Regions from separate parts of the Alteromonas sp. ABH4_457 genome, predicted to be linked through region 1. Evidence: predicted binding sites of a transcription regulator. Region 1 holds the regulator's gene; the other holds the start of a gene.
The links. The regulator LexA, encoded in region 1, represses DNA repair genes until DNA is damaged. The targets are predictions, from matches to a motif close to TACTGTATNNNNATACAGTA.

Region 1 (5,592 bases):
AGCAAGTATTTGCACAACAAACGACTTCCGGAGCGCTGGTCATCAACGACGTCATGACCCATGTATCTATTGATGAGCTGCCTTTTGGTGGTGTGGGCGCGTCAGGTATGGGGGCTTACCATGGTATTCATGGCTTCCGCCAGTTCTCTCATGCCAGGGCGGTGGTAGTACAAAGCGAAGCGGGTGTATCAAATCTTCGATTGCGAGCACCGTATGCAGACAAACAAGCAGCCGTAGACGCTTTTTTTTAATCATTGATTCATCCATATTGTTAAAAGATAGAGAGGTTTATATGAAAATCTTAATGGTACTTACATCGCATAATGAGCTGGGTAACACCGGTGAAAAAACAGGCTTTTGGTTGGAGGAGTTTGCAGCGCCTTACTACACCTTTACAGATGCTGGTGCTGAGTTGGTGTTGGCTTCACCTCTGGGGGGACAACCACCTCTGGATCCGAAAAGTGATTTGCCTGATTTTCAAACCCCTGCGACTGAGCGATTTAAGCAAGACCAACAGGCGCAGCAAGTACTGGCGAACACTGTCAAACTTGAAAACGTGTCACACACAGATTTTGATGCGGTGTTTTATCCGGGCGGCCATGGCCCCCTGTGGGATCTTGCTGAGTCAGAACAGTCTGTTTCACTGATCGAAGCGTTTGAGCGGGCAGGCAAGCCAATCAGTTTTGTGTGTCATGCCCCTGGGGTCCTGCGTCATGTAAAAACTGATAACGGCGAGCCGCTTATCAAAGGTCGTAAAGTTACTGGCTTTACTAACGGAGAAGAAGCGGGGGTGGAGTTGACTGATGTGGTGCCATTCTTGATAGAAGATGAATTCATTCGTCTTGGCGGTCACTATGAAAAAGGTGCGGACTGGGAGCCTCACGTAGTTGAAGATGGCCGATTGATTACAGGCCAAAATCCAGCCAGCTCCGAAGCTGTCGCGCAAGCCTTGATTAAACAACTTGCATAATCTCCCTCAAATTTAGCCGGTGGCGTTCTGATTAGGAGGCCCCTGGCTAAAATTTCTTGATAAGAAGATACCTTTTTATTCCCAAGGAGAACTAAAACAGCGTATTACAATGTACAACTAATGCATATCGTTGCAATGAAAACCAGGCGCTGTTAACTGCGCCCCCTGAATAAGCGTAATAATTTCGCCGGCAGCCCTTGTCAAACCAGCGCAACTGTATATACTCACAGGAACTGTATAGAAAAACAGGGCTGTTTATGCGTCCACTTACTCCAAGACAAACGGAAGTTCTCGAACTGATCAAAACCACCATGCTGGAAACCGGCATGCCGCCCACCCGTGCGGAAATTGCGAAGCAATTAGGGTTTAAATCAGCTAATGCAGCAGAAGAGCATTTAAAGGCGCTGGCCCGTAAAGGTGTAATCGAAATTCTGGCGGGTACCTCACGGGGTATAAAGCTGAATATTCCGCTGGAAGCAGAAAACGATGAAGACGCAGGCTTACCGTTAATCGGCCGTGTTGCGGCAGGTGAACCTATTCTGGCGCAGGAACATGTGGAAATGCATTACAAGGTCGACCCTGATCTGTTCCACCCCCGTGCGGATTTCCTGTTACGTGTAAACGGTATGAGTATGAAAGATATCGGTATTCTGGATGGTGATCTACTTGCCGTTCACCGAACTACTGACGTGCACAATGGGCAGGTAGTTGTTGCCAGGGTTGATGAGGATGTCACGGTAAAACGTCTGGAAAAACGCGGCCGCGAAGTTTGGCTGCATGCAGAAAATGAAGAATTCGATACCATAAAGGTGGATCTTGCTGCTGAACCATTCAACATTGAAGGTCTGGCTGTAGGTGTAATCCGCAATGCTGACTGGATGTAAGTCCTTTCGCTAAGCGCGGTGCAATAACTATTGTGTGCGCTGGCCACAGCGCTAAAAATTGGAAGGGCGATGATATAAACCATCATCGCCCTTTTTCTTTACTATTGGCTGGTATGTGCAAAGTGCAGTGTCTTGAGCGCCAGCAGAAAAACATCAGCATTGTCTTCACCACTGACATTTTTTACTACAGTAACCGCTGTTTTATGTTCACGGCAAAGAATGGTCATTGTAATGCCGCCCATACTGCCACCTGAGTGCATCACTGCATCAGGAATATCGTCCATCAAAGCCAGCGCGCTCACGTTATCTTTATACGCTTTACGTTTTTTGTAATCGCCAAAACCGGTTTTCCAGCCTATGCCGAAGCCCACGGTTTCACCATTGTTAAGCCTGGCAGGAGTAAACATGGCGCGGGTAGTCTCTGGTTTCAGGTAATCGCTTGCCACATGGGCTACAGCAAACCGGACAATATCTGACGGCGTAGAAATAAAACCGCCGCCGGCCCATTTATAGCTGTGATCCGTTTGTGGCGCATTAATCAGCTCACCTTCGTGTACGGTGTAAGGTCTCGCCCGGTGATCGATGATGGTGTACTGGTCGTCAAATACCGTGTTGTCCAGTTTCAGCGGCGCGAACACTTCTTCGTTTATGATGGCGCGGAAATCCCGGGACGCGTCAGCCCCTTCCATTGCGGCACTGACCAGTGTCCAGGCAAACGTTGAATAACGGTGATCTGTGCCGGGTGCAAACAGCAGTGGATCATCTTTAAACATCGCCAGTGCACTGTCGATATCCGGATAACTTTCATTCAGAAGGAATTCATTGGCACCTTCTTTGTAGTGCCTGATGCCTGCTGTATGTGAGGTAAGCTGGCGCAGAGTAATGACCGGTTTATCAGCAGGCCATGCGCTGACGTATTCAGTTACCGGTTTATCCAGATCAATGTTGCCCGCTTCCGCAAGACGCATTAATCCGGCCGTAGCGATGAGTTTAGAGACACTGCCGATACGCACCTTGTGATCTGTCGTCATCGGTACATGGTTTTCCACGTCGGCAAAACCGTAGCCTTTAGCCATCAGCATGCCCTTATCGTTGCCCAGTGCCATGGTTATACCCGGCACTGTGTCATGACTTACCGCTTCTTCAAACAGAGCGTTAATAGCGCCGGAAGGAAGATCTTTGGCAAAAACAGAGGGTGTTAAAAATAACAGAAAAGAGGAGAAAACAGCGCGGCGCAACATAGAAGCAATCCCTGACAATAAAAACAATCAGACTACCGCAGTTAACAGGCCGCTACCAATAAAAAAGCCCGCTCGCGCGGGCCGGGCATCTGGACGGTGATGCGAAAACTTATTTAGCTTGTGCTTCTGTGGTGATGTGCAGCGTGACTTCGTCACTCACATTCGGTACATACATATCAATCCCGAAGTCAGAACGCTTGATGGTGGTCATTGCATCAAAACCTATCGCTTCTTTCTGTGTCATCGGGTGTACACCTGAACCATTCAGAGTGACATCCATAGTGACGGACTTAGTCACACCTTTGATCGTCAGATCGCCGGTCACTTCCATCGTCTTATCACCTGTCATTTCAACATCTGTACTGGTGAAGGTGGCAGAAGGAAACTTCGCTGCATTGAACCAGTCAGCACCGACAAATTCTTCATTCAGCTTTTTAACAAATGAATCAATGGTATCAATTTTCACCGACACATCGATTTTGCTGTCTTCCGGCGCGTCTTTGTCAAACACGATGGTGCCTTCAGCGCCGTTGATGGCGGCTGTCGGGTTAGAGAATCCGAAGTGATTCCATGAAGCGATAACGCTGGTGTGAGTAGGATCAATCTGATAGCTCACAGGCGCCGCGAATGCGCCTGCACTGATTAAACCTGAAACTAATACTGCCGGGATAAATTTATTCATTACACATTCCTTTCATAACGTTGATGTCACAAGTGTGAGGACGATTTACTTACCTATAATACGGCGTTCCTTAAATACGGATGTGTCGAAGATCTGAACGAAACATTCGAAATATCAGAATGAAGTGCTTTGACCCTGTTTCTGAGGCCACCCCGGCCATTTATTTTTTCAGAAAGACTAGACACAAGATGAAATCTGTTTAATTCTTATACCGTTGTTAACGAAAAAATAACAAAAATAGATAAAAATTAACAGGCGGATAGCCTGATACGACAGGGTCCTGTGAGCAGGGTATTACACAAGATCCTCCATCACGGAGGTGTTGAGTGAAGAAACTCGTATGTAACGCAATGATGGTTTGGGGGTTAGCGATGTCTGTTATTCCGGCGTCGCTGCAAGCAGAAACCATGGCAACATCAGACCGGGCAGGTGAAATCAACCTGAGACAAGGTGTCACAGACATCAGTGGACAGGTGTACGACCTGCATATGCTGATGTTCTCAATTTGTGTGGCCATCGCTGTGGTGGTGTTCGGTGTGATGTTTTACTCCATGTTCAAGCACCGTAAATCCCGGGGCGCCAAACCGGCGCACTTCCACGAAAACGTGAAAGTAGAAATCGCCTGGACAGTCATTCCTTTCCTGATCCTGATATTTATGGCCGTCCCGGCAGCACAAACCCTCATCGCGATGGAAGATGCCAGTGAACCTGAAATGACGGTTCTTGTCACCGGTTCCCAGTGGAAATGGCATTACAAGTACATGGACAGCGATGTGTCCTTTTACTCCATCATGGCCACACAGCGTGAGCAGATTGAGAACAAATTCGAAAAAGGGGAAAACTACCTGCTTGAGGTAGATCGTCCTCTGGTCATTCCTACCGGACAAAAAGTCCGCTTCCTGATCACCTCTGACGACGTTATCCATTCCTGGTGGGTGCCAGATTTCGCAGTAAAGAAAGATGCTAATCCGGGCTTCATCAATGAGGCGTGGACCAAAGTGAATGAGCCCGGTATCTACCGTGGACAGTGCGCTGAACTGTGCGGGAAGGATCATGGTTTCATGCCGGTAGTGGTGATTGCGAAGAGCCCGGATGAATATAAAAACTGGATGACAGAGCAGGAAGCCATTGTGAAACAGGCGAAAGAAGAAGAGCAGCGCCTGCTGGCCATGAGCATGAGCAAAGAAGAGCTGATGAGTACCGGCGAGAAAGTGTACAACGCGACATGCGCAGCCTGCCATATGCCTAACGGTCAGGGGTTGCCGGGCGTTTTCCCTGCACTTAAAGGCAGTCAGATGGTATTGGAGGATCAGAAAGCGCACATCGATATTGTGCTTAACGGTAAAGCAGGCACGGCCATGCAGGCGTTTGGCAAGATGCTGTCCCTGAAAGATATCGCTGCGGTGATTACCTACGAGCGTAATGCCTGGGGAAATAACACCGGCGATGTGATCCAGCCTAAAGACGTTAATGCAGTAGCAACCGGTAAATAGGAGCGTGCGATGAGTAAAGCAACTGAAACTATGACGCCGGAGCACATTGCGGCACATGATGAATATCACGATGATCACCACGGACACGGCGCTCCGGCAGGCCTGATGCGTTGGGTGCTGACAACTAACCACAAAGATATCGGTACGTTATATCTGTGGTTCGCCTTCATCATGTTTCTTACTGGCGGCGCGATGGCGATGGTGATCCGCGCCGAACTGTTCCAGCCCGGTTTACAAATCGTAGACCCGAATTTCTTTAATCAGATGACCACAGTGCACGGCCTGATCATGGTATTCGGTGCTGTCATGCCGGCGTTTACCG
Region 2 (5,592 bases), on a different contig from region 1:
ATGGTCAGTGCTACAGACAAGGACCTGGACGCCATGCTGGATAACGGACCGGTACGCAGCAGTGACGATTTTCTGTTTATCCGCAGCGTAAAAGCTTATGGTGACGGCGCACTTGGAAGCCGTGGTGCGGCTTTGCTGGCTCCCTATACCGACGATCCCCATCAGACAGGTTTACTGCTTACCCAGCCTGAAGAAATGGCTCCCCTGTTCAGTAAAGTCATGAACGCCGGATTTCAGCTCAACTTTCACGCTATCGGCGACCGCGCAAACCGTATGGCGCTGGATCAATTTGAAAAGGAAATGAAAAAACATCCTGATGCTGACTTCAGAAACCGTATTGAACATGCTCAGGTGATTCATCCCGACGATCTGCCCCGGTTTGCGGAGCTGGGTGTACTGCCTTCCATGCAGCCCACCCACGCTACCAGCGATAAGAATATGGCAGAAGACCGCCTCGGAAAGGATCGCATGGCCGGTGCATATGCGTGGAAGACTTTGCTGGATTCAGGGATCCCCATTCCGCTGGGTTCAGACTTTCCTGTAGAGCTGGCCAATCCGTTTTACGGTATTCATGCTGCCGTTACCCGTCAGGACAGAAACAACCAGCCGGTAAAGGGCTGGTATGCTCACGAAGCGATGACCGTTCAGCAGGCTTTCAGAGGTTTTACGCTGGATGCTGCCTACGCCGCACATATGGAAGACAGTCTGGGTACGCTGACCCCGGGGAAATGGGCTGACTTTATTCTTGTGGATCAGGATATCTTCGATGTGGATCCGAAAGATATCTGGCGCACCCGGGTGCTGCAAACCTGGACAGCCGGAATTAAGGTATTTGATGCTGAACGCAACCAGTAACGGCCAAAACAGCGGATACAAGTAATTCAAAAGGGGCGCTTTGCGCCCCTTTTGTGATTTTATTCTACCGGATGATTAATCCCGGTCCTGCTCTTCAATATGTCTGAAGCGGGGAACCGTTTCTCCGTTCACTTCCACCTGCTCAGTGAACATGGTCAGCGGACGGACCCAAAGCCCTTTTTCACCATATTCCGGCCGGTACACCACCAGTTCCGATTCATCTTCTGAGTGCTTAGCCACACCGATGACAGTATAAAAGTTGCCTTTGTAATGTTGATACGTTCCGGGCACAACCGGCTTTGACATATTATTCATCCTCCAGTGGCAATAGCAGTTGCTCTGCCGGCAAACCGCCGGCTAATCCAATGTGAATGCCCACCAGCCTGACACCCCGGCCTCTGGCCCGCTGCCACGCTTCATCCAGCAATTCATAAAAAAATGCTTCTTCGATATCGTGATGACGGTGCTCAACGGTGGTTTGCTGGAAGTCCTGAAACTTGAGCTTCACGCCCTGAGATTTTATCAGACATTTCCGCTCACCGGTCTTTTTTAAATGCCCTTCAATGCGTTGCAGCATCTTCTCCCACAACACAGGCAGTACCGCCTTGCATTCATCAAGTGTATGCAAATCGCTGCTGAAGGTACGTTCCACTCCGATTGATTTTCTTACCCGGCTGACATTGACATCCCGCTCATCCACACCGTGAGCACGGTTCCACAGCACTGAACCGAATTTCCCCAGCTCTTTCTGCAGACGTTCAAAGGGATATTGCCGGACATCATTACAGGTAGTCAGGCCCAGACGCTGCAACTTCTGCTGTGTGACTTTGCCCACGCCGGGAATTTTTGACAGCGACATATTTCTGACAAATGCATCCAGCTTATCCGGTGTGATCACACATAACCCGTCCGGTTTATTTTCGTCACTGGCTACCTTAGCCACGAATTTGCATGATGCCACACCAGCCGAGGCAGTCAGATTCAGTTCTTCTTTAATTCGCCGGCGGATATCCTGTGCTATGAGTGTGGCGCTGCCGTTAAACAAAGTGGTGTGAGTGACATCCAGATAGGCCTCATCCAGAGACAAAGGCTCGATGAGGTCGGTATAGTCATTGAAAATTTCACGGATACGCTGACTCTCGCGGACGTACATATCCATTCTGCCGGGTACAAGAATGAGCTCAGGGCACAAACGCTTTGCATAGGCTGTTGCCATGGCAGAGCGCACACCAAATTTTCTTGCCGGATAGTTACACGTTGATATCACGCCACGGCGATCGGCGCTGCCGCCAATCGCTATGGGCTTATTGATCAATGACGGATTGTCGCGCATTTCAACTGCAGCGTAAAAGCAATCCATATCAACGTGAATAATCTTTCGCACTCTGCCACCACACTGTATATATGAACAGCATTTTAGCGGATTATGTCAACTATGCCAGTGCAAAGTTCAACACCGAATAAAAGGTCAAAACATTGCAAAAAGTTAATACAACAGGATTGTAAAACCTTATTGAAAAGATAAACTGGTAATAAGCGTAAAATTTAACCATTCATCAGGGAGGATGTCATGGCTGCTTTTTTACCCGCCTTTGAAAAAATGATTGATAACGAAGGGGGCTATACACTTCATCGTGTGGAGGGTGACCGCGGTGGTGCTACCTACGCCGGTATAGCCCGCAATTTTCATCCTGACTGGGAAGGCTGGCCACTACTTGATGCCGGCGTCCCCGACAGTCAACTGATGCCTCATGTCGCAGCGTTCTACCAGCAGCACTTTTGGGAACGGATCCGCGGAGACTTTATTGATTCTCAACGTGTAGCTGAAACCCTCTTTGATTTCGCCGTTAATGCCGGCCTGTCTGCAGCGTCGAAACTGGCTCAGGAAGTTGCTGATGTGTACGTTGACGGGATCATCGGTACGAAATCCTTAAAGGCCATCAACAACATGCCACCGGAAGTATTTCTGCATGGCTATGCACTCAAGAAAGTCGCCCGTTATGCGGAAATTGTTAATCATAATCCCTCACAGGCAAAGTTCCTTCTTGGCTGGATAAACCGGACACTGAAAGGTATTGCATAGCAAACCTTTCCGGCTCCGCCCCCAGATACGCTATCGTCCCTTTTTCCTGATTACATATTTACACAAAATTTAAGTTGGATTTCGGGATAAATCTGTTTTTATTTATCTTTTTCTTAACTTAAATTTTAGTCAGTTTTTGTTTCTCCGCTGCCCGTAATGTCTGGCCGGCATACCAATACCCCCGTTTTTTATACGTATTAAATGCCATTCATAGTTATACGGCTATATGCGTAACTCCCGATAGACTTAAGTAGTATGGATTTCGAGCTGCAGAAAAAAGCAGCGTTTACAACGTTTGTGCATAGCCGGTTTATTTCTCCTGAATGACAAGCTGACGGAACAGTTTTTGTCATCACTAAAGCAGATAAACCGATGTGTACAGACCCGGTAAAAATACCCCGTAGTAACACGCCACAGAGCGGGAGGGGATAACAACAAGACAGGAAAAAAATAATGTCCATATTACGCACATTACCATCCAAATCGGTACTCGCTACATCGTTAAGTTTAATCACATTAACCGCTACTGCAGCGTCTGCCGGCAACGGGCCGGTCAGTGTTTCCCCTGAACCACTTACCTTTGAGCAGTTAAAGAACCTGCGCCAGGATCTGCGTTTACAGGAAAGCAATGAACGCTACATTGTCACCTTTAAAAATGGTAAAGGCGCAGTGGCGGGCAAAGGCAGCATTAATGCCAGTGATAAGGCGCTGGATGTAGCATCAGTGAAATCTGCCATACAACAGGCAGGTGGCAAGACACTTAAAGTGATGGAACGCCATGGCATGGCTGTCGTCACATTAAACAAGAAAGCACTTAACGCCCTGCGCAAGAATAAGGACGTTGATATCGCCCCTGATCCGGTGCGGGAGTTAATGGCCCAGTCCACGCCATATGGCTACACCATGGTACAGGCGAATCAGCTAATCCAGTCTGATACCAGCGCCCGCAAAGTCTGTATTATTGATACCGGTTATAATCTGGGTCATCCGGATTTACCGGGCACCAATGACGGGGTAACCGGAATTGGCAATAACAGTGCAGTGGGCAACTGGTATAACGATGGTAACGGCCACGGAACACATGTTGCCGGTACGATTGCCGCCTATGACAATTCAGAGGGTGTGATCGGTGTCTATCCCGGTGCCAGCCTGCATATTGTGAAAATATTCAACGACAACGGTGACTGGACTTACGCCTCTGACATCATCACTGCTATCGACCAGTGTCAGGATGCCGGCGCTGATGTGGTTAACATGAGTTTAGGGGGCTCAGGCTCGTCTTCGGCAGAAGCGTCTGCCATGCAGGGTTTCACAGACGATAACATGCTGCTGGTCGCCGCAGCCGGTAACGCCGGTAACAGTTCACTGTCTTACCCTGCCTCCTACGATGCCGTAGTGTCTGTTGCAGCAGTTGATTCCGGTAAAAACCGCGCCAGCTATTCACAGTACAACTCACAGGTGGAAATTGCCGGCCCTGGCAGTTCAGTCTACTCCACCTATCCGGACAGCACCTACGCCACCCTGAGCGGCACATCTATGGCCACGCCACACGTTGCCGGTGCGGCGGCCCTGGTGTGGAGCTTCCATCCCCAGTGCAGCGCCACGCAGATTAGAAACGCGTTAAATGCCACCGCAGAAGATCGTGGCAGTTCAGGCAGAGATAATCAGTACGGTTACGGTATTGTCCGTGTAGCGGAGGCGAACAGCTACCTGAATAACAACGGTTGTGATGGCAGCGGTAACGGCGGTGGAGATCCGACCGATCCGGGTGTTGAACCGGTATCAGGACAATTAACAGGATTATCAGGTTCACGGTCATCCTGGGATCGCTACACCTGGGATATCCCGGCTGGCGTTTCCACGATGACAATTCAAATCTCCGGCGGCAGCGGTGATGCCGATCTGTATGTGAGATACGGCAGCCAGCCTTCCACATCGGCCTATGATTGTCGTCCTTACAAAAACGGCAACAGTGAGGTGTGCACGTTTACTGCACCGGCTGACGGCACCTGGCATATCAGCCTGAGAGCTTACAGCACTTACAGCAACGTAACGTTAAGTTACAGCTACGAGTAGAAACTAAAATGGCCGGACATTCGTCCGGCCATTTTTATCATCACTTGATGTGTACTGATAAACCTGAAAATTTACAGGATCTGGTTATCCTTCCACTCAGCAATTTTTTTCTGTCTGGCTTCTTCACGCTCCAGGCGCATCTTCTTACGGTCACACGGCTCAGGACAATCACAGGCTTTCTCAATACCCAGTGCGCCTAAACCGCCGCAACTACCGGAAATGGACTTCTTCTGGATCAGATAACCCACGGCCATTGCCATTACCATGGCAAGAAAAAACACAAACGCGAGGATAAATGTAGACATCATCGTCTCCTAATTCTTAACTTCAACCATAGTATCAAACTCAGGAGATGCATACTCCTCAAAGCCATCTGCTGTGCGACGAATTAAGAAAACGGCAAGATGTTCTTTCTCCGCCAGCGCTTTAGCTTCATCCCACCCCATCACATTGAACGCAGTGGCAAGGCCATCAGCAGTCATAGATGACGGGTCCACCACCGTTACCGATACCAGATTATGAGTAATGGGTTTACCGGTTCGGGGATCAATCAGATGAGAATAACGCTTACCGTCCAT

Region 2: dinB (DNA polymerase IV) is a predicted target of LexA. The motif match lies at 2,250-2,269, and genes of this name have one in related genera.

Annotation. Positions count from the first base shown of each region.
Region 1 is NZ_JBSWXN010000002.1:598,802-604,393, reverse strand. Features, by position in the region: gene ACXAGR_RS05830 (aldehyde dehydrogenase family protein) at 1-251, shown strand, start outside; gene ACXAGR_RS05825 (type 1 glutamine amidotransferase domain-containing protein) at 293-970, shown strand; gene lexA (transcriptional repressor LexA) at 1,228-1,854, shown strand; gene ACXAGR_RS05815 (serine hydrolase domain-containing protein) at 1,956-3,095, opposite strand; gene ACXAGR_RS05810 (YceI family protein) at 3,205-3,777, opposite strand; gene coxB (cytochrome c oxidase subunit II) at 4,185-5,270, shown strand; gene ctaD (cytochrome c oxidase subunit I) at 5,280-5,592, shown strand, end outside.
Region 2 is NZ_JBSWXN010000009.1:97,389-102,980, forward strand. Features, by position in the region: gene ACXAGR_RS22375 (amidohydrolase) at 1-855, shown strand, start outside; gene ACXAGR_RS22380 (DUF1653 domain-containing protein) at 931-1,161, opposite strand; gene dinB (DNA polymerase IV) at 1,163-2,239, opposite strand; gene ACXAGR_RS22390 (glycoside hydrolase family 108 protein) at 2,426-2,938, shown strand; gene ACXAGR_RS22395 (S8 family serine peptidase) at 3,392-5,014, shown strand; gene nqrM ((Na+)-NQR maturation NqrM) at 5,086-5,319, opposite strand; gene ACXAGR_RS22405 (FAD:protein FMN transferase) at 5,329-5,592, opposite strand, start outside.